DNA from 4 places in the Intrasporangium mesophilum genome. Region 2 is predicted to be linked to each of the others. Evidence: riboswitches for the same ligand, from Rfam matches in the RefSeq annotation. Region 2 holds a riboswitch; each other region holds the start of a gene.

Region 1 (7,298 bases), on a different contig from region 2:
CGCCGTCGGACAATTGCCGGCCGAGGCCAGATCCAGCGGCCACGCGAACGGAGCCGATGACGTGACCCCCTTGACCACCAGCGCCTTCGACCTTCCCGACTACCTCGCCGCCAAGGCGGACCCGGCGCTCATCGCCACCGACGAGCGGCAGTTCGCCGCTGTCGCCGACAGCCTCGAGCGCACGATCACCGACCTGTCCGACCGTCTCGATGCGGCGCGCCGAGCACCCGGCGGGGCCGGGCAGCAGGCCTTGGACCGCGACCAGGAGGTGCACCGGCTGACCGCACGCCTGCGCACCCTGCGCAGGTTCGGGCTCGACCTCTGTCTCGGGCGCATGGTCATGGCCGACGACCCGGACCCGATCTACATCGGACGCCTCGGGCTCAAGGACAGCGCGGGACGCCAGCTCCTCGTGGACTGGCGCGCTCCGGCCGCGGAGCCGTTCTTCGGTGCGACCCACGCCAACCCGATGGGCCTGACGAGCCGTCGCCGGTACCGCTGGGCCCGCGGAAGGGTCAACGACTTCTGGGACGAGGTGTTCGCCCCGGACGGGGTGGACCACCACGCCGCACTCGATGACCAGTCCGCCTTCATCGCCAGCCTCGGCGGGTCTCGCACGTCCCGGATGCGCGACGTGCTTAGCACGATCCAGGCCGACCAGGACGCCATCATCCGTGCGGGCTCGCGCGGCCCGCTCGTCGTGGACGGAGGGCCCGGCACCGGCAAGACGGTCGTCGCACTGCACCGGACGGCATACCTGCTCTACTCCGACCCGCGCCTGGGGCACCGGCGCGGCGGCGTCCTCTTCGTCGGCCCGCACGAGCCGTACCTCGCCTACGTGTCCGACGTCCTGCCCAGCCTCGGTGAGGAAGGCGTTCTGACCTGCACGCTGCGCGACCTCGTCCCCGAGGGGGCGACCGCGAGCGCCGAGACGGACCCGGAGGTCGCGCGCCTGAAGTCGTCGGCCGCCATGGTGACGGCGATCGAGCCGGCTGTGCTGCTCTACGAGGAGCCGCCCACCGAAGGGATGACCGTCGAGACGCCCTGGGCGCAGGTGTGGATCAGCGCCGACGACTGGGCGCAGGCCTTCCGGGCTGTGGAACCGGGCACCCCGCACAACGAGGCGCGCGACCAGATCTGGGACGAGCTCGTCTCGATCATCGCCGACAGGCACGACGACGAGTTCGATGACGAGGACCACGAAGAGGACCATGACGAGGACCGCGACGAGAACCACGACGAGGACCATGACGACCGCACGCCGGAGCGGATGCGCGCCTCGCTGCGCCAGAACCGGGAGCTGGTGACCGCGCTCAACCGGGCGTGGCCGATGCTCGAGGCGACCGACCTCGTCGGCGACCTGTGGACGGTGCCGGCCTATCTGCGCCGCTGTGCCCCGTGGCTGACCGTCGAGGAGGTCCGCACGCTTCAGCGCGGGGACGCGCAGGCGTGGACGGTCTCCGACCTGCCGCTGCTCGACGCCGCGCGTCAGCGGCTCGGCGACGCAGAGGCCTCTGGCCGCAAGACCCGTCGCGACGCTGTCGTGTCGGCCGAGCGCGAGCAGATGGCGCGGGTGGTGGACGACCTCATCGCGTCCGACGACTCGGAGATGCACGTGATGTCGATGCTGCGCGGGCAGGACCTCGCGGACGCACTGGTCGACGAGTCGGGACTCGACAACGGCGAGCTCGACCGGCTGACAGGGCCATTCGCCCACATCGTCGTGGACGAGGCCCAGGAGCTCACCGATGCCGAGTGGCAGATGCTGCTGCTCCGGTGCCCGTCACGCAGCCTCACCATCGTCGGCGACCGCGCCCAGGCGCGGCACGGCTTCACCGAGACCTGGGGGGAGCGCCTCGGTCGGATCGGCCTCGACCGCCACACGCTCGCGTCGCTGACCATCAACTACCGGACGCCCACGGAGGTGATGGCCGAGGCCGAGCCGGTGATCCGTGCAGCCATCCCGGACGCCAATGTGCCGACCTCGATCCGCGACGGCCGAGCGCCCGTGGTGCACGCCTCTACCGCCGACCGGGACCAGCTCCTCGACGCCTGGCTCGCCACCCATGGCGAGGGAGTCGCTTGTGTCATAGGCGATTCCACGTTCGCCGCGACATCACGAGTGCGGTCGCTGACCCCGGAGCTGGCCAAGGGTCTGGAGTTCGACCTGGTCGTGCTGGTCGACCCTGAGTCGTTCGGCACCGGCATCGAAGGGGCGGTCGACCGCTACGTCTCCATGACCCGGGCGACCCAGCAGCTGGCGATCCTGACGAGCACCTGACGCATCGCGCAGCTCACGCCACCACGTGCGCGGGTCCCGTCGCCCGGCCTTCGCGTCGGGACACCTCTGCGCGGACGAGGGGGATCACGTGACGGCCGAAGTCGACTGCGTCCGTGCGGGTGTCGAGGCCCTGCACCGAGAAGACCCTGACGCCGAGGTCGTAGTAGGCGAGCAGGGTGGTCGCGACCGTGTCAGGCGTCCCGACGAGCTGAGTCCGGCCTTGTCGGGCGTCGCCTGCGAGGGTCGTGCCGGCGGCGCCTGCAGCCCTCTCCTCGGCGATCCGTGCGGTCGCCCCGATGACTGCCCGGAAGGCGACTTGGAACCGAGCACTGTCACGACCGGCGGCACCTGCGCCCGCGCGGATACCGTCGAGCTGCGCCGCCGTCGGAAGGAGACCGCCGCCTCGCAGCTCGACGGTATCCGCCGCAGCGGCCGCCGCCTCGGATGGTGTCCCGCCGGTCCTGCGCACGGTGATGCTCGGACGGGGGCTTTGTGCGGGCCTGATGCCTGGCGCTCGGCCTTCGACGCGATAGTGCCGGCCGGCGAAGCTGAACGGCTCCGAGCTGGTCCACGCAAGCTTGAGGAGTGTGAGGTACTCGCTCGTGGGCGTGGAGCCTCCCACATCAGGATGCTGGGGCGACACGTCATCGTCGTCGATGAGCAGCTCGAGGCGGCCGCCGCTGAGGTGGTCGAGGGTCGCGAAGGTCCGTGCCGCCGCGAGGGGGTGACCCGCTGCCGGCCGGTGGGCGACCACGATGTCGAGCAGCTCGGTCTGGCTGCCGACATAGGCCGCAATCATGGCCGGGTCCGCTGATCCGCGGTCATCGGCGACGAGGACCTTGTCCCACCCGTAGTCCTCGTGAGCGCGGGCAAGGCGAGCGGCCTGGTAGAGATCAAGTGAGCTCAGCTCTCCGTGGGTCTTCCCGGGCTCGACCGGGAACGCGACACCGAGGAACTCGACTGGCATTTCGGGGTCTCCTTGCCTGTGCGGGTGCAGTTGGGGACCCGGGTCGAGTCCACGCTTGCCGGCGCCGGTCGGCGACAGCCGGGTCGTCATCCGGAGCACCCCGCCGCGGAGGAGGGTTGCTGCCCAGCGAGCCGGGGCTTGGCGCTGGAGCTCTTGACCTGCGGCCACGCTACGCAGCGCGCTCAAGGCCAGTCAACGCGAGGATTGGCCCGGATTGGTCTGCTTCTGAGCGCTCGCCGTGATCGTCGAGTTGGCTCGAATTGCTTTCTGTTACAAGCGATTTAGAGGGTGGACTGCCATTGTGCGACCATCAAATTCCTATCGTTTCGCTGGGATATTGGTCGAAGGGCTTCTTGCATGGTGAGACGCCTGCCGGCGTAGCGTGATCTGGACTGATGAAAGGGAGGAGACATGGCGAACCTCGTCGTGCATTTCGAGATCCACGCATCAGAGCCGCAGCGGCTCATCGACTTCTACGGCCAGCTGCTCGGCTGGACGTTCAGTCAGTTCGGCGACATGCCGTACTGGTCCATCGACACCGGCGAGGGCTCGATGAAGATGAACGAGCCCGGCAGCGGCATCAACGGCGGACTGACCCAGCGCCAGGGCCCGGCCCCGGAGCCCGGAGCACCCGTCACGGGGTGCGACATCGTGATCGGGGTGGACGGCAACGTCGACGACGTGTTCAAGAAGGGGCTGGACCTCGGCGGCATAGAGGCGCTTCCCCTCGCGGACATGGAAGGCATCGGACGTGTCGGCTACCTGCTGGACCCTGACGGCAACGTGTTCGGGCTCATCTCGCCGGTCCTGTCCGATGGCAGGAACGTCATGGATGGCGGCGGCTGACCGGCAACACACCCGGAAACCTGCATCTCCGCACAGTTGCAACAGGGGCGAGCTGCCGACTTCCGGGTGTGTTGCCTCGCGGGTGGGCTGACGCACAATACGCTCGTCTCGCGACGCGTACGACGACGAAGGTGGTCAGACAGTGGCCGTGATCATCCCCCGCTGGGAGTGGCGGTGCTTCGGCGAGCGTTTCGGGGCCGCTGAGGCGCGCATCGACTCACTCACGCCCGACCGCGTGCAGGAGAGCGACGAGATCTACCTGCTGTCCTCGACCGGCACGGATGCCGTCAAGGTCCGTGACGAGCTGATGGACGTCAAGCACCTCGTGCAGGTGAATGCCGACGGTCTCGAGCAGTGGGTCCCCGTCATGAAGGCGGCCTTCCCGCTGACCACGGCCGATGTGAAGGAAATGCTTGCGGCGCTTGGCATTTCGTCCTCGGCGTCCAAGCTTCGCACCACGTACACCCTTGCCGACCTGATGGGCGAGGTGGTGGTCCCGAACGCCGACCTCATCGCGGTCGAGGTGCACAAGAGGCGCGTGCGGTACACCATCGGCGGCTGCATCTCGGAGGTGACCGACGTGCGTGCGGGGGATGCGTCCACGCGCACCATTGCCATCGAGTCGGAGGACGCCGAGCGAGTCGTCGCCGCCGTGCGCGACCTCGGCCTGCCGTTGCGGCCGAACGTCAGCTTCGCCAGTGGCCTCAGGCGGCTCGTCCGTTTCGGCACCGAGCGGTATGCCGTCATCGACGTGGGCACGAACTCGGTGAAGTTCCACATCGGCGAGCGTGGGGCGGACGGCGCGTGGCGCACCGTCGTGGACCGCGCGGAGACGACGCGGCTCGGCGACGGCCTGCAGGAGACGGGCCGCCTCAACCCCGAGCCGATGGCGCGAACGGTGGAGGCCGTCGCCGGCATGGCCGAGCAGGCCCGGGCGGTCGGGGCCGCGCACATCGCCGCGGTCGGGACCGCCGGGCTGCGGATCGCCCCGAACAGCGCGGACTTCATCGCGGCCGTCCGCGAGCGCTGTGGGGTGACGGTCGAGGTCATCTCGGGCGACGAGGAGACCCGGCTGGCGTACCTGGGTGCGCAGTCGGGCATCGGTGCGGCACCAGGGTCGCGGGTGGTCTTCGACACCGGTGGCGGCAGCTCGCAGTTCACCTTCGGGCACGGGGACCAGATCGACGAGCGCTTCAGCGTCGACGTCGGCGCGGTGCGGTTCACGGAGCGCTATGGCCTGGCGGGCGCGGTCACACCCGATGTGCTCAACGAGGCCCTCGACGCGATCGCGGCCGACCTCTCGCGCCTCGACGGACGGCCCGCGCCCGACGCGCTCGTCGCCATGGGCGGTGCCGTCACGAACCTCGCGGCGGTCAAGCACGGGCTCGCCCACTACGACCCCGAGGTGGTGCAGGGCACCGTGCTCGACCGGGCCGAGATCGACCGGCAGATCGAGCTCTACCGCAGCCGCGACGCCGCGGGGCGGCGCGAGGTCGTCGGCCTGCAGCCGCAGCGCGCGGACATCATCCTCGCCGGCACGTGCATCGTGCGCACCGTCCTGGCCAAGCTCGGCGTGGACTCGTTCACGGTGAGTGACCGCGGGCTGCGCCACGGCGTCCTCCTCGAGCGCTTCGCCTGACCACCGCGTGCTTGCCGACCGGTAGTGGCCGACCGGTAGTGGCTGATCGGTGGTGGCTGATCGGTGGTGGCTGATCGGTAGTGGCTGACCGGCGGCCGACGGTCCGGTGGTCCGTTCGACACGTCGTCCAGGCGCATAGGGTTTGGGTGATGGCTCGCGACCGACCCGCTCGTGCCGAGGACGTGCATGACGCCGCTCGGCGGATGCCGTTCGTCAAAGTGGTCGAGGGCAAGAAGGGCAATCTCGTCTACCAGGTCGGCGGGAAGTCGTTCGTCTTCTTCCGCACCCCGCGACCCGACGCCTTCGACCCCGACACAGGCGAACGGTGGGACGACGTCATCGTCATCTGGGTGCCCGACGAGGCCGACAAGCAGGCGCTCGTTCAGGACCGGTCGACGCCCTACTTCACCAACAGCCACTTCGAAGGGCACCCGTCCGTGCTCGTCCGTGGCAGCCGGCTGCATGAGACCACGAGGTCAGAGATCATCGAGCTCGTCGAGGACGCCTGGCTGTCCCGCGCCTCAGCGCGGCGCGCGCAGAACTGGCTGGCGAGTCACCCTGCGCCGTAAGGGTTTTCGCGCCCTCACGCGTCCGGACCCTGGTATGGGTCGGTAATCTCGCGCAACAGGGTCAACGCCTCGCGCAGCTCCCGCATCCGACGGGTCCCGAGGTGGCGCTCCCACTCGCGCTCGACCCGCTCCTCCTCGGCGCGCGCGATCGGCAGGAACGACTCGCCCTTGGCGGAGAAGCGCACGAGGCGGGCTCGCCCGTCGAGCGGGTCAGGGACGCGCTCGACGTAACCGGCCTGCTCGAGCCGGTCGACGAGCGCCGTGGCGGTCTGCTTCGACACCTGAGCCTGCTCGGCGAGGTCCGACAGCCGAGTGCCCCGCGGGCCGATTCGCGCAGCGATCCGGCTCTGAGCGAGCGTGATGTCGGTGACTCCCGCCCGGCGCATCGCCTCCTGCACGTGGTTCTCCATGTCGCGCGCGGCGATGTACATGAGCAGCGCAACAGGTAGCTGCCTCGTCACCGAACCCCCTTGAAGTAGTCCTATCTTCGAACTACATTGGTCCTAATATCGAACTAGATCGTAGCTGAGCGAGGCAGCGTGAGTGAGGCAGCATGAGTGAGCGACCAGCCGCCGACCTGCCCCGCGAGACCTCTGACCAGACCACGCAGCTCGACGAACCTGCGGTGTGGGCCGCGATCGACGACCAGCGCCGGCGCACGGCCGATCTCCTCGAGGCGCTGACGCCGCAACAGTGGCAGCACCCCTCACTCTGCGAGGGGTGGACGGTCCGGCACGTGGCTGCGCATCTGACCCTGCAGCAGATGCGGGTCCGCGACGTCGCCGCCTTCGCGGCGCGGCACCCGCGTCTGCTTCGCTCAGTCACCCTGAACCGGACCATCCACGACTCAGCGGTGATCCAGGCCCAGCGGCCCCCGGGCGAGATCGTCGGGCGGATCAGGGCCATGATCGGCTCGCGCAGGCACAACGCCTTCGTCACACCCCTGGAGACACTGACGGACATCCTCGTGCACGGTCAGGACATGGCCATTCCGCT
Region 2 (7,298 bases):
TCGCCCCCATCGGGAGGAAGAGCGCGTCACCCTGGCCGATGAGCTTCTCCGCGCCGGGCTGGTCGAGCACCACGCGCGAGTCGGCGAGCGACGACGTGGCGAACGCCATGCGCGACGGGACGTTGGCCTTGATGAGACCCGTCACGACGTCGACCGACGGACGCTGCGTCGCGAGGACGAGGTGGATGCCCGCTGCCCGGGCGAGCTGGGTGATCCGGACGACCGACTCCTCGACATCGCGCGGGGCGACCATCATGAGGTCGGCGAGCTCGTCGACCACGACGAGCAGGTAGGGGTACGTCGTGATCTGTCGCTCGGACCCCGGCAGCGGCTTGACCTTGCCCGCCCGCACCGCCTTGTTGAAGTCGTCGACGTGCTTGAAGCCGAAAGCCGCCAGGTCGTCGTAGCGCTGGTCCATCTCTCGCACGACCCACTGAAGAGCCTCGGCGGCCTTCTTCGGGCTGGTGATGATCGGGGTGATCAGGTGCGGGATGCCTTCGTATGCCGTCAGCTCCACGCGCTTCGGGTCGACGAGGACCAGCCTCACCTCCTCCGGCGTCGAGCGCATGAGGACCGAGGTGATCATCGAGTTGACGAAGCTCGACTTGCCCGAACCGGTCGCGCCGGCGACGAGCAGATGCGGCATCTTCGCGAGGTTCGCGATGACGTAGGCACCCTCGACGTCCTTGCCGACACCCATGACCATCGGATGCGAGTTCGACCTCGCGGTGTGGCTCCGCAGCACGTCGCCGAGGGCGACGTTCTCGCGGTCGGCGTTCGGGATCTCGATGCCGATGGCCGACTTGCCCGGGATCGGGCTGAGGATGCGAACGTCGGCCGACGCGACGGCATACGCGATGTTCTTGGACAGCGCGGTGACGCGCTCGACCTTCGTGCCCGCGCCGAGCTCGACCTCGTAGCGGGTGACCGTCGGCCCGCGGGTGAACCCCGTGACGGCCGCGTCGATGTCGAACTGCTCGAAGACGTCGGTCAGGGACTCGAGCACGCGGTCGTTGGCCTCGCTGCGGGTCTTGTGCGGCGAGCCGTGGCTGAGCATCTCGCTGTCCGGAAGGCGGTAGGTGATGTCGCCGCCGAGGGAGAGCTGCTCGGCGCGGGCCGGCAGCTCCGAGGTCGGAGGTGGCACCAGCTCGGCCTTCGGGCCGACCTTCCCGGTCTCTGGCGCGCCGTGTGTGTGCGGGTCGCTCGCGTCGACGCCCACCCCGCTGGGGCGCGGGGCCAGGACGCCGGGGGCGGTCGGCCGCTTCTCGCCCGGGCGCAGGCGCGTGGTGGCCTCGGCGTCGGCGTCGAGCTGGGCCGCCTGGCGGAACGCCTCGTCACCCTCGCGCTGCGCGAGGTCGGTCCCCTTGCGCCGGGCGCGTTTGAGCGACTCGGCGGGCGCGTCGGTGGCCTCCGACCCACTCTCCGCGTCGCCGCGGTGGATGACCACGTCCCGGAGCTGTCGAAGCCGGGTCGGGATCAGGTTGACCGGAGTCGCGGTGATGACGAGGAGCCCAAAGAGGCCGAGCAGGCACAGCAGGGTGACCGCGCCGTACACGGACACAGCCGCAGCAAGCGGGCTCGAGGCCAGGAAGCCGATGATGCCGCCCGCGGCGCGCATCCCGTTGGCACCGTCGGGCGGGTTGGGGATGCCGTCGGCGATGTGCGACAGGCCGCACGCGGCGAACGTCAGAGCGATGGTCCCGACGACGATGCGGTTGGTCGTCGCCTCGTCCTGCGGCGCGCGCAGCATGCGCAGCCCGAGTGCGAGCAGGACCAGGGGCACGGCATACGCCACCCGGCCGAAAGTGCCGGCGAAGACTGCATGCACGGCCTGACCGACGACGCCCGAGACGTTCCACCACTCGCGCGCGGCGACGAGGATGGCGAGCGCGATGAACGCGAAGCCGAGGCCGTCGCGACGGTGCTCCGGCTCGAGCTCGGCTGCACTGTGTCCCACCCGACGCACGGCCCCACCAGCGAGGTGCGAGACACCCATCCACGTGTTGCGGACCGCGTTGAACGGGAACGGCAGTCCGCCGTCCTTCGCCTTGCCAGCGGGCTTGCGGGCGGCCGGCTTGCGCTGGGCGGGGCGCGACGACCGAGCAGCGGGCGGGCGCGAGGACGCGCCGCTGCCCGACCCCTTCGCGCGGGTCGCGGCGCCCGAGCTCTGTCGCTGGCTGCTGGACGGACGTGTCGCCATGGTTGCACGGTACGCCAGCGCCCCTCTGAACTCACGCGTCACACGCGCAACACGGGCGGAACGGACCATGTGGCCCGAGCAGACGGTCAGGAATCGAGAAGCCATGCTCCGGGCGTGCGGCTAGCGTGATCCAGTCAGGACATCCGCCCGCGCGCCGGCACCGACGTAGCGTTGGGTCCGCAGCAGCACGGCCCTGCGCCGAGCGCGTCTGGGCCGGTGGACGGATGACTGTTCGCGCCCGACCGGGGCCCGCCGACGAGAGGGAGACACGATGAGCACCGCCACGAGGACCGGCACCTCGGCGACACGGAAGAAGGCGAGCGCGGCCGCGGACGGCGCGAAGGCGGCCGACGGCTCGCCGGCTGAGGGCGCAGCGCGGTCGGGGACGGCGCACGTCGCCGACAGCCATGACCTGATCCGCGTCCACGGCGCACGCGAGAACAACCTCAAGGACATCAGCATCGAGATCCCCAAGCGGCGCTTGACGGCGTTCACGGGCGTATCCGGGTCCGGGAAGAGCTCGCTCGTGTTCGACACGATCGCCGCTGAGTCCCAGCGGATGATCAACGAGACCTACAGCGCTTTCGTCCAGGGGTTCATGCCGACCCTGTCCCGGCCCGACGTCGACGTGCTCGACGGGCTGACGACGGCGATCATCGTGGACCAGGAACGGATGGGGTCCAACCCTCGCTCCACCGTCGGAACCGTCACCGACGCGAACGCCATGCTCCGGATCCTGTTCAGCCGTCTCGGAAAGCCCCACATCGGGTCGCCGCAGGCCTACTCGTTCAACGTCGCCTCGATCTCCGGGGCCGGAGCGGTCACCATCGAGCGGGGCGGCTCGACGACGAAGGAGCGGCGCAGCTTCAGCATCACCGGCGGCATGTGTCCCCGCTGCGAGGGCATGGGCAACGTGACGGACTTCGACCTGACCGCGCTCTACGACGAGTCCAGGTCGCTCAACGAGGGCGCCCTGACGATCCCGGGCTACAGCATGGACGGCTGGTACGGCCGCATCTTCCGCGGCAGCGGCTTCTTCGACCCGGACAAGCCGATCCGCAAGTACACCAAGAGGGAGCTGCACGACCTGCTCTACAAGGAGCCGACCAAGATCAAGGTCGAGGGGATCAACCTCACCTACGAGGGGCTCGTCCCGAAGATCCAGAAGTCGATGCTGTCCAAGGACGTCGACTCGCTCCAGCCGCACATCCGCGCCTTCGTCGAGCGGGCGGTGACCTTCACGACCTGTCCCGAGTGCGAGGGAACCCGCCTGAGCAAGGCGGCCCGGTCCTCGAAGATCGCGGGCATCAGCATCGCCGACGCGTGCGCCATGCAGATCAGCGACCTCGCCGACTGGGTGCGCGCACTGCAGGAGCCGTCAGTGGCCCCGCTGCTGACCGCGCTTCGTGACGCCCTCGAGTCGTTCGTCGAGATGGGTCTGGGCTACCTCAGCCTCGATCGTTCGTCGGGCACGCTGTCCGGCGGAGAAGCCCAGCGCACCAAGATGATCCGGCACCTGGGGTCCTCGCTCACCGACGTCACGTATGTCTTCGACGAGCCGACGATCGGCCTGCACCCCCATGACATCCAGCGCATGAACGGCCTGCTGCTGCAGCTGCGCGACAAGGGCAACACGGTGCTCGTGGTGGAGCACAAGCCCGAGGCCATCGCCATCGCCGACCACGTCGTCGACCTCGGGCCCGGCGCGGGCACGGCCGGCGGCGAGGTGGTCTTCGAGGGGACCGTCGACGGGCTTCGCGGGAGCGACACGATCACCGGGCGACACCTCGACGACCGCGCCAGGCTCAAGCCGTCCGTCCGGACCTCGTCCGGAGCCCTCGAGGTGCGCGGCGCGAGCACGCACAACCTGCGGGACGTCGACGTCGACCTTCCGCTCGGCGTGCTTGTCGTCATCACCGGCGTGGCGGGCTCCGGCAAGAGCTCGCTGGTGCGCGGCTCGGTTGCGGGCCGCGACGGCGTGGTGGTCGTCGACCAGGGAGCGATCCGCGGATCTCGCCGCAGCAATCCCGCCACGTACACCGGGCTGCTCGAGCCGATCCGGAAGGCCTTCGCCAAGGCCAACGGGGTCAAGCCGGCGCTGTTCAGCGCCAACTCCGAGGGCGCGTGCCCGACGTGCAACGGCGCCGGGGTGATCTACACCGACCTGGCGATGATGGCCGGAGTCGCCGTCGTGTGCGAGGAGTGCGGAGGCAAGCGGTTCCAGGCCCAGGTGCTCGAGTACACCTTCGGCGGCAAGGACATCAGCGAGGTCCTGGCCATGCCCGTCGCCGAGGCCGTCGAGTTCTTCGCCGACAGCGAGGCCAAGATCCCTCCGGCGCACCAGATCCTGCGCCGGTTGGACGACGTCGGGCTGGGTTACCTCAGCCTCGGCCAGCCCCTCACCACGCTGTCCGGCGGCGAGCGTCAGCGGCTCAAGCTGGCGACGCAGATGGCCGAGAAGGGCGACGTCTACGTGCTCGACGAGCCGACGAGCGGTCTGCACCTGGCCGACGTCGAGCAGCTGCTCGGGCTCCTCGACCGGCTGGTCGACTCCGGCAAGTCCGTCATCGTCATCGAGCACCACCAGGCCGTCATGGCGCATGCCGACTGGGTCATCGACCTCGGCCCGGGCGCTGGCCACGACGGCGGCCGGGTCGTCTTCGAGGGTTCTCCCGCCGAGCTCGTGGCGTCGCAGGGCACGCTCACGGGCGAGCACCTCGCGGCATACGTCGGGGGGTGACCTCACCCCGGCGGGAGGCCACGCGACCGTGGAGCGCGACGTCCTTCCCACCCCCGCCTCTCGTCGAGTGAGCGCCCAGTCCCACCAGCCACACGACCACACACACGCCCCGACCTCAACGCAGGTCGAGTGAGCGCTCAGTCCCAGCAGCCCCGTCGAACCGAGTGGCCAGAGTGGCCAGAGGGACGAGCTGCTCACTGGACGTGAGGGTGGAGTCCGCCGGCCAGACGCGCGACGGACAGGGCGACAGGAGGGCGGGACAGGAGGGCGCGACAGGAGCGCTCGACAGGAGAGCACGACGCGGGGCGGCACGGTGTCTCAGATGGCGACACCTCCGGACCGACGGGTGGACAGGCCTCCGGCGGGCCCCCTATCGTCGTGCCAGGTCAAGAGTGTCAGCGACAAGCCCCGGCTCGCTGGCCAGCAACCCTCCTCCGCGGTGGGGTGCTCCGGGTGACGACCTGGCCGTTCCTCGTGGTGTTCGTGACATGCGAGGGCCGGCAAGCGCGGGCCTGCATCCGGTGGGTCCCTCAGACCCAGGAGCAGTCTCATGTCCGTTCTCCCTACCACCGCACTCTGTGGCGGCGCGCCGGCGCCGGTCGTGCGCACGCGGGCCCTGCACGTCGTGCCGGAGGCGAACACGCTGCCGAGCGTCGTCGGCGCCGGCCTGCGCGTCCCCACCCTGAGGGGCGAGGTCACCTACGCCAACCTCGACCACGCCGCCTCGACCCCGGCCCTGACCGAGGTCAAGGCTGCGGTCGACCGGGCGCTGGAGACGTACTCCTCCGTCCACCGCGGCGCCGGGTTCGCCTCCCGCCTGACGAGCGCGTGGTACGAGCAGGCCCGCTCCGAGGTGGCCGAGTTCGTCGGGGCCCGAGCGGACGACATCGTCGTCTTCACCCGCACGACCACGGACTCCTGGTCGGTGCTGTCCAGGGCCCTGCCGGGCCGCACGACCGTGTTCGTCTTCGGGACCGAGCACCACTCGACGCTGCTTCCGTGGGGCCGCTTCCGCACGGTCCGGCTTCCGGTCCCGGAGTCGGTCGAGGACGCCCACGCGCTGCTCGACGAGGCACTCTCGGAGCACCCATCGCGTCACCGGCTCGTGGTCATCGCGGCCGCGTCCAACGTGACCGGCGAGGTCTGGCCCGTCGAGCGGTTCGCGCGGCTCGCCCACGACCACGGGGCACGCATCGCCGTCGATGCCGCGCAGCTGTCCGCGCACCGCACCATCGACCTCGCCGCCTGGGATGCCGACTACGTCGCGTTCTCCGGCCACAAGACGTACGCCCCCTACGGCGCCGGCGTCCTCGCGGGCCGGTCCGACTGGCTCGACGCCGGCACGCCGTACCTGTTCGGCGGGGGCGCCACCCGTGCCGTCACCGAGGAGGGCACGACGTGGGCGGTCGGCCCGGCCCGCCATGAGGGCGGCAGCCCGAACGTCATCGGTGCCATCGCCCTCGCCGCGGCGTGCGCGACGATCCGCCAACACCGAGCCGCGATCGAGGCTCACGAGGAGCAGCTCCTGTCACGCCTGCGGGACGGCCTGGAGGACGTGCCCGGCGTCGAGGTGCTCCACATCTTCGATGATGAGCACGACCGGGTCGGCGTCGTGGCCTTCACCGTCGACGGCTTCGACTCCTCCCTCGTGTCGCAGGTGCTCTCCGTCGAGCACGGGATCGGTGTGCGTGACGGCAAGTTCTGCGCGCACCTGCTCGTCGATGAGCTCCTCGACGACCCCTGGGGCGAGCAGCCGGCTACCGCCGTCCGCGCCAGCATCGGGCTGGGCAGCACGGCGGAGGGCGTCGAGCGCCTCGTCACGGCGGTCCGCCGGCTGGTCGAGCAGGGCCCGGTCTCGTCCTGGTCGCACACCGAGGCGGGCTGGGTGCTCGACGGCGACGACCCGCGCGACATCGAGGTCGACCGGCCCTGGTGAGGCGCGGACCAGCGCGTCCTCGGCAACGTGGGAGGCGTGGGACGACGCGCTCACTCGACCAGTTCGGGACGGCGCGGCCCCCCGGCGGCGGTCAGCCGGCTTTCCGGAGGGCGTAGCTCGCCCACACGGCCGCGTGGTCGGCCCGGTTGTACGCAATCTCACCGGCGTCGACGAGGGTGAGCCCCCGGCTCAGCACGTGGTCGATCTGGACGTAGGGCGGCATACGGCTGTCGGAGTAGGGCCAGGTGCGCACCCAGCCCTGACCAGCCTCCCGCTGGGCGTCCATCAGCCCGGTCGCGAGGTCACGGAAGACCGGATGGCCGAAGGCCGCGTTGAAGTCACCGGCGATGAGCACCGGCTCGCTGCCCTGCTGCGCGTCCTTCCAGGCGTCGAGGCGCTGCAGGCCGGCGTGCCACTGGTCC
Region 3 (7,298 bases), on a different contig from region 2:
GTCGAAGTCCTTGCCGCCCCGGTGGGAGCTGATGACGACAAGCTTCGTACCTCGAAGGACGCACTCCTCGGCCGCTCGCTTGAGCGCCGCGCGACCTTCCTTGGTTGCGACATAACCAACGACGATGGCCACTTCCCCGGACCTCCTTGGGACGGAAACAACCAGTGCTCGAACCGTACCCGAAATCGGGGTCCGCGGCGCGCGGCGCGGCGGTGCTCGCAGAGTGACTGTGACCAGCCCGCGAGCGACCGCGGAGCCGGCCGCTCCGGCGGCCGCTCATCGACCGAACAGCGGGCTGCTCCGCCTGCTGGTCAGCCAGCCGACCGGGAAAGGGCCTCGGCGACGATCCGGCCGACCTGCTCCTCCTCGATGAGGAAGCCGTCGTGTCCGAAGTCGGACCGGATGTGCCTGCGGTAAGACCGGGGCAGGGCCATATGGAGCTCGTCCGAGAGCCGCGGCGGGTAGAGGCGGTCTGTGTCGACCGAGACCACGGTGCAGTCAGCCGTGACCCTCGCCAGCGCGGCCGCGACCCCACCGCGGTCGCGACCCACGTCGTGGGAGTTCATCGCCTCGGTGAGCACGAGGTAGGAGTTGGCGTCGAACCGTCGCGCAAGCTTGCCGGCGTGGTGGTCGAGGTAGGACTCGACCGCGAAGCGGCCCCGGTCGCCCGCGCGCAGCGGGTCCTCCCCGAGCTGTGCCTCACGGCCGAAGCGCGCGCTCAGCTCGGTCTCCGTGCGGTAGGTGATGTGTGCGATCCGGCGCGCGAGACCAAGCCCGGCCTCCGGACGCCGGGGCGAGTCGTAGTAGTCGCCTTCGGCGAAGTGCGGGTCGTTGCGGATCGCGAGGAGCTGCGGCTGGCACCACGCGATCTGGTCGGCCGTGGCGTATGCCGTCGAGGCCAGCACGATGCACCGCTCGACGATGTCGGGGTAGGTCACCGCCCACTCGATGGCGCGCATCCCGCCCATCGAGCCGCCGACCACGGCCGCGAGCCGGTGCACGCCGAGCGTGTTGAGCAGTGCGCGCTCGGCGGCGACCTGGTCGCGAACGGTGACGTACGGGAAGCGACTCCCCCACGATCGGCCGTCGGTGGAGGTGCTGGACGGACCGGTCGTGCCCTGGCAGCCGCCGAGGACGTTCGCCGCCACGACGAACCACTGAGCGGGGTCGACGGGCCTCCCGGGACCGATGAGGCTGTTCCACCAGCCCGGTGAGAGATGGCCATCACCCGCCTCGCCCACGACGTGACTGTCTCCGGTCAGGGCATGCTCGACAAGGATGACGTTGTCGGCCGCCTCGTTCAGCGTGCCCCAGGTCTCGTAGGCGATCCGGACCTCGGGGATCACTCCCCCGCGCTCGAGCTCGACGGGACCGATGTCGACGAACTGCCGGTTCCCGACCGGGTCGCCCTGGCGCCAGGCCCCGTCCAGCCTGGCGGCGCCATCCACGGTTGCCGATGCGGCCGCCGGCACCACAGCTGGGGCCGTCAACACAGGTGTCGCGGCCCCGGCCGTGTCAGGGCCCGCAGAAGCGACCTGACGCGCGGGACGCCGCGTTCGGACCGGCTGCCGGTCGGTGACTGTCATGGCGGATTGCTCCTAGGTGCTCGCGCTTGCACACACCCGGGACGGGCGTGGCCAGGTCCTCACCCGGGGCACCCCACCGCGAAGGAGGGTTGCCGACCAGCGAGCCGGGGCTTGTCACTGGTGCTCATGACCTTGGACCACCATACGCGAGCGTCCGCCTGCCGTTTACCTCACGGTCCACGACATGGACTCGAAGCCATGTCGTCGGCCAGGGCAGGCGACACGTGCGGAGCGCGCATCCTCGTGCGGCTCCGCGGGCCTCGGGCGAGGCCGCCGAGCCGAGTCACGACGACTCAACGGCGGTCTGGGCCCGCAAGCCACAGATCAGGGCCTCGCGGATGAGCAGGCTGAGGGCGTGGTCAGGCTCGGCCTCGAGGGCCCGATCCGCCGCGATCCCGGCGCGCGCTCCGTCGCCACCCCACCATGCATATGACGCGACCAGGGCAAGCAGCGGCGCCGCGTGTGGCGCCGGAGTCAGGCGACAGACCGCTTCGAGCCGCGCCTGGATCGCCTGAGAGGCGGCGGCCGCACCCCAGTCATCCCAGCCGAGGTCACTCCCCGTGCTGGGTGCCGCCGCGCGGGCCGGCCCCAGCTCCTGGCCGGCTGCCCCGGACCTCGCCCGGCGTTGTCGCCGGCCCCGCTTGCGCTTGCCGCGCCGTGGGCGTCGCACCCTACCGACCCCGGCGGACGGCTCATGGCCGTGGACGGAAGCGCGCGAGCGACCCGGCCCGGGCTGCACCCCCTCGAGCAGGGCAACGCCCGGGTCGATCGGGGACGTGGGCTGCGAGACGGCCTCGACGAGGAGAGCAAGAGACTGTGCCGGGTCTGTGGGCCACGAGTCGAGCAGCGCCGGGTCACACCTGAGCCACGCAAGGATCAGCCCGCGCACCCAGGGGTCGCGCAGTGGTCCGACGATCGTTGGGAGCCGGTCCTCGAGGGCGGCGCCCTCGAGGTCGCCTCGCAGCAGCCCTGCCCACGCCTCCAGCGTCTCCTTCACGAGTCGCTCGAGGGCAGCGAGACGCTCGGCATCGTCCGAGGGAGCTTCGCCCATGCCGTCGCCCCAGTCGTCGTCCCAGGCGTCGTCCCAGGCGTCCCAGCCGTCGCCCCACCCGTCCCAGCCGTCGTCCCAACTGTCAACGGACCCGTCGTCCCAAACGTCGTCCCAAACGTCGTCCCAAACGTCAACGGACTCGTCGTCCCGGCTGTTGTCCCAACCGTCAACAAGGCCCTCGTCCGAACCGTCGCCCAGGCCGACATCCCTGCCACCGTCAGGCTGCCCCGAGACCGCTCCGGACCCGTCTGGGAGACCGCGCCGGTCGCACCGTCCGCCCGCCTCGACGTACCGCTGCTGCCACTGCTCGATCCCGGACGAGATCGGCTCGTGCCGGGCATCGGACTGGTCCAGCGGCCCGAAGACCTGCCACAGGTCGTCGCGACCGCGGAGCGGGGCGTGCCCCAAGGCGACGAAGGAAGCGACCGCGGGCACATCGCTCGGATCAGGCACGGGATGCCCCTCCTCCGGGCAGCAGCCCCTGAGTAGGTCGAACCAGCGGCCATCCCGCACGACCACCCGCTCGCGGACGATGACGCGGTCCGCCTCGATGGCATCACTGAGCGCATCGATCAGTGGGCTGGCTTCACCGGCCTCGTCCTCGAAGCCGACAAGCGCCACAGCTGACGGCTTCTCGCTCAGGAGCACGGCCACCGCCTCGGTCACGGCCTGCTGCAGGCTGCCCTGTCGAGGGTCGTCGTGAGGTAAGTCCAGGCGAGCGACCAGCCCGATCCGCTTGCCGTGGAAGCAGCTGACCACGACGCTCCGTGACGGGTGGAACCCCAGCTGGAACGGGATGATGCTCAACAGGTCGGCAGCACCCGACAACGAGATCTTCGGCATTCCCCGAGCCTGGCGGCCCGGGCGGCACCGCGCCGCCCCTCGGACGACGCCTGTGGACGAAGCAGCGCCTGCGCGAGGGGATGTGGAAAGTCAGCGCTCGAGGCGCTTGCGCACCGACTCCATGACGTAGTCCGTGGCCGCTCCGCGCATGCCTTCGGGCAGGCGCGTGCGCGCCGAGCGACCGCCGCTGGCACCGGTGCCAGCTGTGGCACCGGCGCCAGCCGTGGCACCGGTCGTGCCCGTCGAACCACGCCCAGCCCCTGCATCCGTCCGTCCGGCGCCAGGAGGACCACCTCGGGCCCAGTCGGATCCGCGGGTGCCCGCACCTTCCGCGAGTCCGGGCGCCGCCGCCCCGGTGAAGTCTCGGTCTCGCCGCGGGACGGTCGGTCCTGTCGCGGCGCCGGGGACCGTGGCCGAGGATGCCTCGGACCCCGCCGGCGATGCGTAGCGCGACCAGGCCGCGAGCCCGCGTCGGGTCGAGGCCCTGGGGCGATGCAGGCCCTGGCCGATCTCCCAGGCGATGAAGCGGTCGGTCTCCTCGAAGAACACCTTGATCGCCCACGTGATCACCACGGCGTCGTCGGCCGCTCCGAGAACCGGCAGCAGCGCCTCGGGTATCAGGTCGACCGGCGACGCCACGTAGGCCACGGCCCCGGCGACGAGGCCGAGCTTGCCGAGGGTCACGCCGGCATACCTGCGTTCGACCGTCGCTCGCACGAGGCGGGGCACGGCCTGCGCGCGCTCGGTGAGCGACGGCGAGCCCGGGCGCGTCGACGCGCGCACGACGGAGGCGACGGTCGCTGCCAGCTTGATTCGCGAGGCGGTCTTCATGCCCGACCCAACGACCGACGGTGCGAGCGGATTCCCATGAGCCCAGACCTCATGCGTGCCCGAACGGGACGACGGGCGGGAACTCGTTGGCGGCCTGCCGCCCGATCCGGTTGAGGAGGTAGACGTCGATCGTCGCGCCGACGACCCCGCCGATGACAGGCAGGAGGCGGCCGAGACGGGCGAAGGTGCTCTGGCTGATCCGGCCGAGCAGCCGGAACCCGATGGCCTTGTTGAGGACCATCAGCGCGGGAGCGGGCAAGCGGTCGGTGGCGAGCGCCGAGAGCTTGCCGGTGCCGGCCTGCAGCCCCGCCCTCTTGAGCAGGTCGTTGCGGTCCGCGCCGACCAGCGTGAGCAGGATCGCCGAGCGGATCTCGGGCTGGTCGATGTCGTAGCCGCGGACCCTCGCGGTCGCCGCGGTCAAGCGCGTGGCCACGAGATAGAACTCGAGCACGTTGGCGGGCAAGGAGATCGGCATCGTGAAGAAGCCACCGAGCCCAGTGACGAAGCCGCCCACCGCGCCGATCTGGCGGTGGTCGTGCCGGATGATCTTGAGCGCCTGCTCCGTGTCGCCGCGCGCATGCTTGAGGGCCGTCGCTGCGACCTGGTGCGCCGAGTCGAACGGCCCCTTGCCGTCGATCCCGACGTCGGCCAGCCGCTCGACGAGACGGGTGGCAGCAGCGGTCAGACCTCCTTGGGACGAGCCCTTCGCACGAACCTGCGCGGTCTCCTCAGCCAGCTTGCGGGCCTCCTCGGCCGCGGCATCCGATGCCTTGACCGCCGCGTTGCTGTCCCCGAACATGCCCACCGGCTCCACCCCTTGCACGAAGTCGCGTCATCGGGCCGACGAACGGCCACCACGTCACCGTATGCCGGATGCCCGGCCCGTGGCAGCGGAAGCCATCGACGATGTCGGCCAATCCTCCCCGGCGCCCCGCTTCACGAGGCTGCCGCCCTCCCGCAGCACACCGTCGGACGGCTCTCGTAAGGTCGGGGCATGGGCGAAAGGATCCTCGGCGCCAGCCTCGATGGCCTCCGGCGCGACCGAACGTCGGTGAAGTGGCGGCGCTACGGCCCGGACGTGATCCCGCTGTGGATCGCCGAGATGGACTCCGCGCCCTGCCCTGCTGTGGTCGACGCGGTGTCCGCGGCAGTGCGCAGGGGTGACACGGGCTACGCCATGACCGACGCGTATGCCGCTGCGCTCGCCTCGTTCGCGGAGGCGGAGTGGAGCTGGACCTTCGACCCGACGACGACGACGCGCGTCGCCGACGTGCTCACCGGCATCACCCACCTGCTCGGCCTGTTCACCGATGTCGGCGGACCGGTCATCGTCAGCCCGCCGGTGTACAACGCCTTCTACGAGGTGGTCGAGGCAGCTGGCCGGCGAGTCGTGGAGGCGCCGCTCGACGCAGCCGGCCGACTCGACATCGACTGTCTCGCAAAGACCTTCGCCGACCTGACCGCGCGGTCCGAGCGTGCGGCATACCTGCTGTCCAACCCGCACAACCCGCTCGGCACTGTGCACTCCCCCGACGAGCTTCAGGCCCTGGCAGAGCTCGCCGACGAACACTCGGTGCAGGTCATCTCCGACGAGATCCACGGGGCGCTCGTCTTCTCGACGAGCACCTTCACGCCGTACCTCACCGTCCCGGGCGCGGAGCGCGGCGTCACGGTGACCTCCGCGTCGAAGGCATGGAACCTTGCCGGCCTCAAGGCTGGAGTGCTCGTGCCCGGCGAGCGCGCTGTCGACGACCTGCGCCGGCTGCACATGTTCGTCACGTTCGGGGCCAGCCATATAGGCGTCATCGCCCAGACGGCCGCCTACTCCGACGGCCGCGACTGGGTGCACCGGCTGGTCGCGGAGCTGGACGCCAACCGTCGGCTCCTCGGCGAGCTCGTTGAGACCGAGCTGCCCGGCGCCGAGCTGACGATGCCCGAGGCGACCTATCTCGCCTGGCTGGACCTCCGGCCGCTCGGACTGGGCGACCATCCGGGCACGGAGCTCGTGGAGCGTGCCGGGGTGGCCCTCTCCGACGGACCGATGTACGGCTCCGGCGGTGCCGGGCACGCCCGGCTCAACTACGCGACGTCACCTGAGATCCTTCGCGAGGCTGTGACGCGGATCGCGAGATCCCTTGAGTGACAAGGCGTCTGGCCCGCCGCTCGCCGCGCTGGTCGCTGGGCCCGACGAGGTCTGTGCCCTGGGCGCGGGTGTCGAGGAGACGGCCCCACGCGAGCGACTTGCCCAGCTCGTCACCGATCTCGACCGGCGGGTCTCGCCACGCTGGGTCGTCTGGGCGGCGGGATCGGCCCTGCGAGAGGTCGTGCGCGCAGGCGTCGATGTCTCCCGGTCGTGGGACCTCGCCGAGGCGCACCGGATCATCCACGGCGGCTGGTGGGCCACGCCCGGACACGTGGTTGCGGGGTGCCGAGGACTCCCGGAGGCGGACGTGCCGACACCCCGGGCCCATCGGCTGAGCGGCTTCGACGGCGACCTCTTCGACGTCGCGGAGCGCGACGACACCTCGTTGTACACCCCCGAGGGACACCTGAGACCTGACGCTGCAGCGTGGGCAACGGACGCCACCCGCCTCCGCGAGCTCGCACAGCTCGCATTGGAATGCCAAGCGGCACAGGCCAGTTCGCTGGCGTCGACCAGTGGGACCGATGCCGCCCGAGCGCAGCGCACAGTCTGGTCCGAGTCCGCGGCCGCGGTGCTGTGTCTCGAGCTGGAACGGGACGGCCTCCCTGTCGACCGCGCTGCGGCGGAGGACTTCATCGCGCTCTCCGCGGGCCCGCGCCCGGTCGACGACACCGACGCAGCCCGCATCCGGGCGGCACGTGACCGCGACGTGCTGCGCCACGCTCCCGGCCGCGAGCGGACTGACCTGCGCAACCCAAGCCAGGTGCGCGAGCTGCTTCAGTCCGTGGGTGTCGAGGTTCCCAACACCAGGGCCTTCGTGCTGGAGCCGTACCGCCAGACTCAT
Region 4 (7,298 bases), on a different contig from region 2:
CGCGCAGGTGCCGCTCCTCGTTGAGGAGCGGCATGATGACGCTGACCGGAGGGGTCACGTCAGTCGTCACGTCCACTGTCGTCCTTCGTCGTGTGAGCCACTGGCTCGATGCTGCCGGCGGGCCCGTCCCCTGCCGAGCGGGCGCAAGCCTAACGCGCCCACGTAGGGGCGGCGCACGCGCGGCGCCGGGACGCTCGCGCGCGGGTGTCTGGTGGATGCCCTCCGGGGCGCTCTCCGGGTTCTTCCGGGTTCTTTCCGGGCTGCGCCCGTGGGTTACTGTGACGGGCAGTCGAGCATGGGGCTTGCTCGGTCGACCGGCGCCCCTCGAAGGAGTGCAGGTGGGGGTTCTCGTCCCGGGCACGGCGACGTGGGCGGACACCGTACCTGTCGTCTTCGCCGCCGCGCTGCTGCTGTTCGCACCGGGCGCGGTCGGGCTGCTGCTGCTGCGCCTGCGCCCTCTGGCGGCCCTCGCGCTCGCCCCCGTCGTGAGCACGGCGCTTGTCGCGGGGACCGGCGTGCTGCTGCCGTTCCTGCATACCCGGTGGGGGCTGGTCCCGTTGGTCGTCGCGACGGTGGGGCTGTGGGCGGTGTGCGCCGTCGTCGGTGCTGTCCTGCCCCCCGACCGGCGCGGACCGGTGGTCGGCGCGCCGGGCTGGGCAGTGCTGGCCGGGGTGGGCCTCGCACTGCTGGTCGTCCTCGCCTCCGTCCTGCCCGTGCAGTCCTCCCCCGAGGCCTTCTCTCAGCAGCCCGACACCGTGTTCCACCTCGCGGACATCCAGTGGATGCTGCGGGAGGGGACGATCTCCTCGCTGCAGGCCGGCAAGTACCAGACCCCGGACTGGTCGGGCTTCTACCCCTCGGCGTTCCACGGCCTGACGGCCACGGTCACGCTGCTCACCGGCGCGTCGGTCCCCGTGTCCGCCTCGGGCGTGGTGCTCGTCATCGTCGGCCTCGTCTGGCCCCTGGGGTGCATCGCCCTGTCGTTCACGGTGCTGGGCCTGCGGCCCGGCGTGGCGCTCGCGACCGGACTGACCAGCGTCGCCTTCGGGGCCTTCCCGTACCTCCTGATGGGCTACGGCGTGCTCTGGCCCGCCGTGCTCGGGCAGGCCCTCGTCCCAGCGTCGCTCGCCGCGTTCGTGGCCCTCGTGGGCGTGCAGTCCGCGCCGCCGTATGCCGTCGCGGGCCGTTGGCGCGCCGCCCTCCTCGTGCTGGTGGCCGTGCTGGCGCTCGCGACGGCGCATCCCAACGCGCTCATCGTCTTCGGGCTGTTCGCCGCCCTCGTCGTCGGGGGCCGGGTCGTCCGGTCGGCCTGGAGCCTGCGGGTGCATCGTCCATGGCTCGCGGTCGGCATGGTGGCCGGCTTCGGGCTCGCCGTGGTGCTCGCCCTGCTCGCGTCCCGGGCGCTGCGGAGCCAGTCGATGTTCGAGGTGGGCCGCTTCGGACCCGGCCGTTCTGCGCCTCAGGTCTGGGAGTACGTGCTGCTGTTCGCAGCGGACGGCGTGCAGGTGCTCCCGGTCCTCACTGCACTGGCGGTTGTCGGGTGCGTGGTCCTGGTGAAGCTCCACCCAGGAGCGCGCTGGTGCGTCGCGGCGCTCGTCCTCTCCCTCGTCCTGCTCTGGCTCAACATCGCGGTCGACAACGGCCTCGTGCGCGCCCTCACCTGGCCCTGGTACAACGACACCCCACGCATCGAGACCATCGTCATCCTGCCCGCCGTGGTGGCGTCGTCCGCCGCTCTGGTGTGGCTGGGCGACCTCGTGTCCGGGCTGCTGGCCCGGCGGGTCCGGAGCGTCGTGACCCGGCGCGAGGCTGCGGCGGTGGGCGCCGTCGCCGTGCTCGGAGCCACGACCATCCTCTACGTCGGCGCCCACCAGGAGGTGCTGCGACCGTACTTCCACCCGTCGGCCGACCGGTCGTGGGTCACCGACGACGAGCTGGTCGCGCTCCGGGAGCTGTCGGCGTCACTGCCCCCGGATGCCGTCGTCGCCGCAAACCCGTGGAACGGTGCGACGTACCTCTACGTCGTCAGTGGGCGTCGCCTCCTCGTACCGACCGAGAAGACGAACTACCCCGGCGACATCTCCCTTTTGTCCTTGCGTCTCGACGCCGTCGGCGCCGACCCGGAGGTCTGCGCGGCCGCGCAGCGGCACCAGGTGGACTGGGCCGTCACCGGCGGCGAGGCGGCGCACCCGGTGCTCAAGGTGACGCTGGACGAGTACCGGGGGGTCGACGCGGTGGACAGGTCACCCGCCTGGCAGAAGGTCCGCTCAGCGGGGCCCTACACCCTCTACCGGCGGATCTCCTGCGCCGAGTGAGCAGCAGCCGTCACCGGAGCAGTCACCCGAGCAGCTGGCGGGCCATGACGATGCGCTGGACCTGGTTCGTGCCCTCGTAGATCTGCGTGATCTTCGCGTCGCGCATCATCCGCTCGAGCGGGAAGTCCCGGGTGTAGCCGGCGCCTCCGAGCAGCTGCACCGCGTCCGTCGTCACCTTCATCGCGACGTCAGAGGCGTAGCACTTCGCGGCCGCGCCGAAGAAGGGAAGGTCCTTGTCGCCGCGCTCGGACTTGGCCGCTGCGACGTAGACCATCTGGCGGGCTGCCTCGAGCTCCATCGCCATGTCGGCAAGCATGAACTGGATGCCCTGGAAGTCGGCGATCCGCTTGCCGAACTGCTTGCGGTCCTTGACGTAGGCGATGGCCTGGTCGATGGCGCCTTGGGCGATGCCGACGGCCTGCGCGCCGATGGTGACCCGGGTGTGGTCGAGGGTGCGCAGCGCCAGCTTGAGCCCGTCGCCCACGACGCCGACCACGCGGTCGCCGGGGATACGGACGTTGTCGAAGTGCAGCTCACGCGTCGGGCTGCCCTTGATGCCGAGCTTGCGCTCCTTCTCGCCGAACGTGAACCCCTGGTCTGACTTCTCGAGGACGAACGCCGTGACGTTGCTGCCCCGGGGACCGTCGGGGTCGGTGACGGCCAGGACCGTGTAGTACTCCGAGACACCGGCGTTGGTGATCCACGACTTCTGGCCGTTGATGACCCAGTCGTCACCGTCGGCGCGGGCCCGGCACTTCATGGCCGCGGTGTCGGAGCCGGCCTCCCGCTCGGACAGGCCATAAGAGAACGTGGTCCGGCCCTGCGCGAGGGGCGGGAGGTACGTCCGCTTGATCTCGTCGCTGCCGGCGAGGATGAGCGGCAGCGAGCCGAGCTTGTTGACGGCGGGGATGAGTGAGGAGGACGCACAGACCCTCGCCACCTCCTCGATGACGATGCAGGTCGCCAGCGCATCGGCCCCGACCCCGTCGTACTCCTCCGGAACGTGGGGCGCGAAGAAATCGGACGCGACGAGGGCGTCGTGCGCCTCCTGGGGGTAGCGCGCCTCCTCGTCGACGGAGGCGGCATACGGGGCGATCTTGTCCTCGGCGACGGCGCGGACCGCCTCCCGCAGTGCCTCGTGGTCCTCGCTGGTACGGAACAGGTCGAAGTCGGCGTTCGTGCTCACGGGCGCGATCCTACTCGCGAGTTCGATTTAGTAGGACGTCCTAGTGATCGACGCCACGCGACCGCCGTCCAGCATGAGGACGCCCCCTGCGTGGCCACCGCGAAGCGTGCCTACACTCCGCAGTAGGTCATGAGTGCCAGCGCCAAGCCCCGGCTCGCTGGCCGGCAACCCTCCAACCGCGGTGGGGTGCCCCGGGTGAGGACCTGGTCCGCGGCATCCGCCGTGGGCAAGCGCGGAGAGTTCTCTTCCGCACCGATCCGTCGGTGCCTGGGGCATGGGTGCGCCCGGTCATCGGCGACCAGACCTGTCGAACGATGGAGGAAACACCGATGACGACGAGCCCCAGCTGGTCCTTCGAGACCAAGCAGATCCATGCCGGACAGTCCGCCGACAGCGCGACGGGAGCGCGGGCCCTGCCGATCTACCAGACGACCAGCTACGTCTTCAACGACACAGACCACGCCGCAAACCTGTTCGGGCTCAAGGAGTTCGGCAACATCTACACCCGCCTCATGAACCCGACGACCGACGTCGTGGAGCAGCGGATCGCCGCCCTCGAAGGTGGAGTCGGAGCGCTGCTCGTCGCCTCGGGCCAGGCCGCCGAGACGCTCGCAGTGCTCAACATCGCCGAGGCCGGCGACCACGTCGTCGTGTCGCCGTCGCTCTACGGCGGCACGTTCAACCTCTTCAAGCACACCCTGCCGAAGTTCGGCATCGAGGTCGGCTTCGTGGAGGACCCGACCTCGATCGACTCGTGGCGGGCGGCGATCCGGCCCAACACCAAGCTGCTGTTCGGCGAGACGATCGCCAACCCGAAGTCAGAGATCCTCGACATCGAGGCCGTCGCCGCCCTCGCCCACGAGCACGGCGTGCCGCTCGTCGTCGACAACACGGTCGCGACGCCGTACCTCATCCGGCCGATCGAGTGGGGCGCGGACGTGGTGGTCCACTCGGCGACGAAGTACCTCGGCGGGCACGGCACGTCGATCGCGGGCGTCATCGTCGACGCGGGCCGCTTCGACTTCGGCGCCGACCCCGAGAAGTTCCCGAACTACAACACGCCCGAGGAGAGCTACCACGGACTCGTCTTCGCGCGTGACCTCGGCGTCGGCAGCGCCCTCGGCGCCAACCTCGCCTTCATCCTCAAGGCTCGCGTGCAGCTGCTGCGGGACCTCGGCCCGGCCGCCTCGCCGTTCAACGCCTTCCTCATCGCGCAGGGGCTCGAGACTCTGTCGCTGCGGATCGAGCGTCATGTCGAGAACGCCCACAAGGTCGCGGCATACCTCACGGAGCACGAGCAGGTGGAGCGGGTCGTCTGGGCGTCCTTGCCGGACAGCCCGTTCCACACGCTTGCGGAGAAATACACGCCGCGCGGCGCCGGCGCCGTGCTGTCGTTCGAGATCGTCGGCGGGCTCGACGCGGGCAAGAGGTTCGTCGAGGCGTTGACGCTGCACAGCCATGTCGCGAACATCGGCGACGTCCGGTCGCTCGTGATCCACCCCGCGTCGACGACCCACTCGCAGGGCCCCGACGAGGACCGCCTCGCAGCCGGCGTCACGCCCGGCCTGGTGCGCCTGTCGGTCGGGATCGAGCACATCGACGACATCCTCGCCGACCTGGAGCAGGGGTTCACTGCCGCCAAGGCGTAGCCGGGACCGTCCGACACACCACGTCACGTCACCCGGGGTCGTACGCGCTCGACGCAGCCGTGCGACCCCGGGTTGCTATGTCCGACGGCGCGTCGGAGGCACCGCACGGCGGGCCAGCCGGGCCAGGCGTGACGGCTCGGTCTGCCAGACAGAGGCTTCCAGCGGGTCCCAGGCGTATGCCGGGACGGTTCCCGGGCGCGCGAGCACCCCGTCGAGACCCGGGAGGCCGAGCGCGAGAGCCGACCACTCGAACAGCGGGCCGAGCCGCGGCACGATGATGCCGACGTCGAGCAGATGCCCGATGCTGTGCTCCGCGTCGACGTACGCCTCGAGGTCGCCCTCGAGCGGATAGCGGTCCGGCAGCACGCGCGACAGCGACAGGAAGATGCCGGTCATGCTGAGCCGCGGGTCGCCGACGAGCCGCCCACAGGGCGCTAGCCAGGCGAGCGCGAGGCGCGGGTTGGCGACGAGCGCGTGCGCGTAGAGGACCCGCACGAGGACGAGGTTGATGAAGAAGCGCTCGACCTGGCGCTCGCGGGCGGCCGTGGCCTCGTTGGCCAGGTATGCCGTCGCGATCGTCACGTTGTGCGCGCGGTACCACGACGTCGCCGTGGGCGCTCGGATGAACTCGAGCATCGCCGCGACACCCGGGGTGCGGGGCTCGCCGCTCCGGCCGAAGGCCAGGGCCCGGGCCTCGCACGTGTCGCGCAGGAGCGCCTCGTTGAGGGCGCGCCACCAGGGGCTCCCTGGCGACGGACCCGACTCCGGGTTGAGCAGCCCGCGCCGGTGCTGCCAGCGCATGAACGCCGTCGCGGCGCGCAGGTACGGCAGGTAGCCGCGGTCGTAGGGGCGCGGGACCTCGTAGAGGCGGCGCAGCAGGTCCAGCCGGCCACCCGGATCGTCACGGACCGCGGCGACGCACTCGTCGGTATACGGCCCGGCCGCGCTCTGTGCCATCGCCAGATCGTCGCAGGGCGCCGCCGCTCACGGCCAGCCCGTGACGGGGGCGGAACCGCTCAGCCGACGACCTGGTCGACGTAGCACCACCGCCACGACTCCCCCGGCTCGATCGAGCGCATGACCGGGTGTCCGGTCTCATGGAAGTGCGCGGTCGCGTGCTTGAACTCGGACGAGTCGCAGCACCCGACATGCCCGCACTCGAGGCACAGGCGCAGGTGCACCCACGTCGTCCCCTGACGCAGGCACTCCTCGCAGCCTTCGGGTGTCCGAGGCTCGAGGCAGGCCTCGCCGTCCTCCAGGTGCTCGCACGGGGCTTGGATGGTCTCCACGGGCAACATCTCACTCTCTGCCAGACGTGCGGTCTGCTTGTCGATGCGGTCGAGCATCGTCTCCTCGAGGTCGAGCGCGCCGAGCACGACGCGCAGCACCACGTGGTCGGCGCGTCCCTCGTCGCGCAGCCGAAGCACCTCGTCGCGCTCGGCCTGGAGCATTCCCAGCCTGGCACGGACGTACCGGTCGCTCGGCGTCTCGGCGGCGTCGGCTCCACGAGGGCCGAGTCGCTCCCACATCTGGTTGAGCCGGTCGTCGGAGCGCTCGCGGAGCACGTCACGGGTCTCGGGGTCGACGTCCGGGGTGGCGTCGAGCCGCTCCAGCCCGACGCGGGTCGCGGCCTGCAGGACGGTCGCCGCCTGGAGGGCGTCCTCCCGGGGGTCGGGCCCGCGGACGCCGAGCCGATGAGCGAGCTTGGGCAGGGTCGTGCCCTGGATCAGCAGCGTCCCGACCGTGACGACGACGGCGATGAGGATGAGCACGGCCCGGTTCGGCGTGTTCTGTGGGAGCAGCAAGGCGGCGGCGAGCGTCACCACGCCGCGCATGCCGGCCCACGACAGGACGACGCTGTGCGACCACGGCGCCGGGGGCTCGCGGTGCAGCACCGACGTGCTGAACCACCTGAACGGCACGATCCACATCGGCCGCAGCACCAGCACAGCGAGGAGCGTCCCGAGCGCGGCGAACGCGATCTGAGTGCCATCGAGCGGCGAGGAGCTCACGTCGTCGATGACGTAGTAGACCTGCAGTCCGATGAGCAGGAAGACGGCGTTCTCCAGGAGGAACTGGATGCTGCGCCAGTTGATCCGCTCGCTGAGCCGCGAGGCGCCCGACTGCGACCGCGGTGACCGGTGGCCC

What was found. A riboswitch is a leader RNA that binds a small molecule or an ion and turns the genes downstream of it on or off. The one in region 2 is predicted to bind S-adenosylmethionine.
Region 1: another riboswitch for S-adenosylmethionine. It lies ahead of ACYVLP_RS08530 (LLM class flavin-dependent oxidoreductase); the one in region 2 lies ahead of ACYVLP_RS10985 (aminotransferase class V-fold PLP-dependent enzyme).
Region 3: another riboswitch for S-adenosylmethionine. It lies ahead of metX (homoserine O-acetyltransferase MetX); the one in region 2 lies ahead of ACYVLP_RS10985 (aminotransferase class V-fold PLP-dependent enzyme).
Region 4: another riboswitch for S-adenosylmethionine. It lies ahead of ACYVLP_RS22435 (bifunctional o-acetylhomoserine/o-acetylserine sulfhydrylase); the one in region 2 lies ahead of ACYVLP_RS10985 (aminotransferase class V-fold PLP-dependent enzyme).

The regions. Positions count from the first base shown of each region.
Region 1 covers NZ_BAAGRF010000009.1:229,359-236,656, forward strand. Annotated here, with positions in the region: gene helR (RNA polymerase recycling motor ATPase HelR) at 62-2,281, shown strand; gene ACYVLP_RS08530 (LLM class flavin-dependent oxidoreductase) at 2,295-3,248, opposite strand; SAM riboswitch class IV at 3,295-3,407, opposite strand; gene ACYVLP_RS08535 (VOC family protein) at 3,660-4,094, shown strand; gene ACYVLP_RS08540 (Ppx/GppA phosphatase family protein) at 4,237-5,733, shown strand; gene ACYVLP_RS08545 (MmcQ/YjbR family DNA-binding protein) at 5,883-6,302, shown strand; gene ACYVLP_RS08550 (MarR family winged helix-turn-helix transcriptional regulator) at 6,317-6,763, opposite strand; gene ACYVLP_RS08555 (maleylpyruvate isomerase family mycothiol-dependent enzyme) at 6,856-7,298, shown strand, end outside.
Region 2 covers NZ_BAAGRF010000012.1:53,253-60,550, reverse strand. Annotated here, with positions in the region: gene ACYVLP_RS10995 (FtsK/SpoIIIE family DNA translocase) at 1-2,200, opposite strand, end outside; gene ACYVLP_RS10990 (ATP-binding cassette domain-containing protein) at 2,472-4,940, shown strand; SAM riboswitch class IV at 5,325-5,453, shown strand; gene ACYVLP_RS10985 (aminotransferase class V-fold PLP-dependent enzyme) at 5,491-6,876, shown strand; gene ACYVLP_RS10980 (endonuclease/exonuclease/phosphatase family protein) at 6,968-7,298, opposite strand, start outside.
Region 3 covers NZ_BAAGRF010000029.1:85,855-93,152, forward strand. Annotated here, with positions in the region: gene ACYVLP_RS20330 (universal stress protein) at 1-132, opposite strand, end outside; gene metX (homoserine O-acetyltransferase MetX) at 312-1,586, opposite strand; SAM riboswitch class IV at 1,604-1,718, opposite strand; gene ACYVLP_RS20340 (DUF4192 family protein) at 1,870-3,480, opposite strand; gene ACYVLP_RS20345 (YkvA family protein) at 3,571-4,311, opposite strand; gene ACYVLP_RS20350 (EcsC family protein) at 4,361-5,110, opposite strand; gene ACYVLP_RS20355 (MalY/PatB family protein) at 5,306-6,454, shown strand; gene ACYVLP_RS20360 (DNA polymerase) at 6,447-7,298, shown strand, end outside.
Region 4 covers NZ_BAAGRF010000029.1:565,275-572,572, forward strand. Annotated here, with positions in the region: gene ACYVLP_RS22420 (glycosyltransferase family 2 protein) at 1-76, opposite strand, end outside; gene ACYVLP_RS22425 (DUF6541 family protein) at 339-2,315, shown strand; gene ACYVLP_RS22430 (acyl-CoA dehydrogenase family protein) at 2,338-3,501, opposite strand; SAM riboswitch class IV at 3,627-3,740, shown strand; gene ACYVLP_RS22435 (bifunctional o-acetylhomoserine/o-acetylserine sulfhydrylase) at 3,831-5,150, shown strand; gene ACYVLP_RS22440 (hypothetical protein) at 5,226-6,107, opposite strand; gene ACYVLP_RS22445 (Na+/H+ antiporter) at 6,167-7,298, opposite strand, start outside.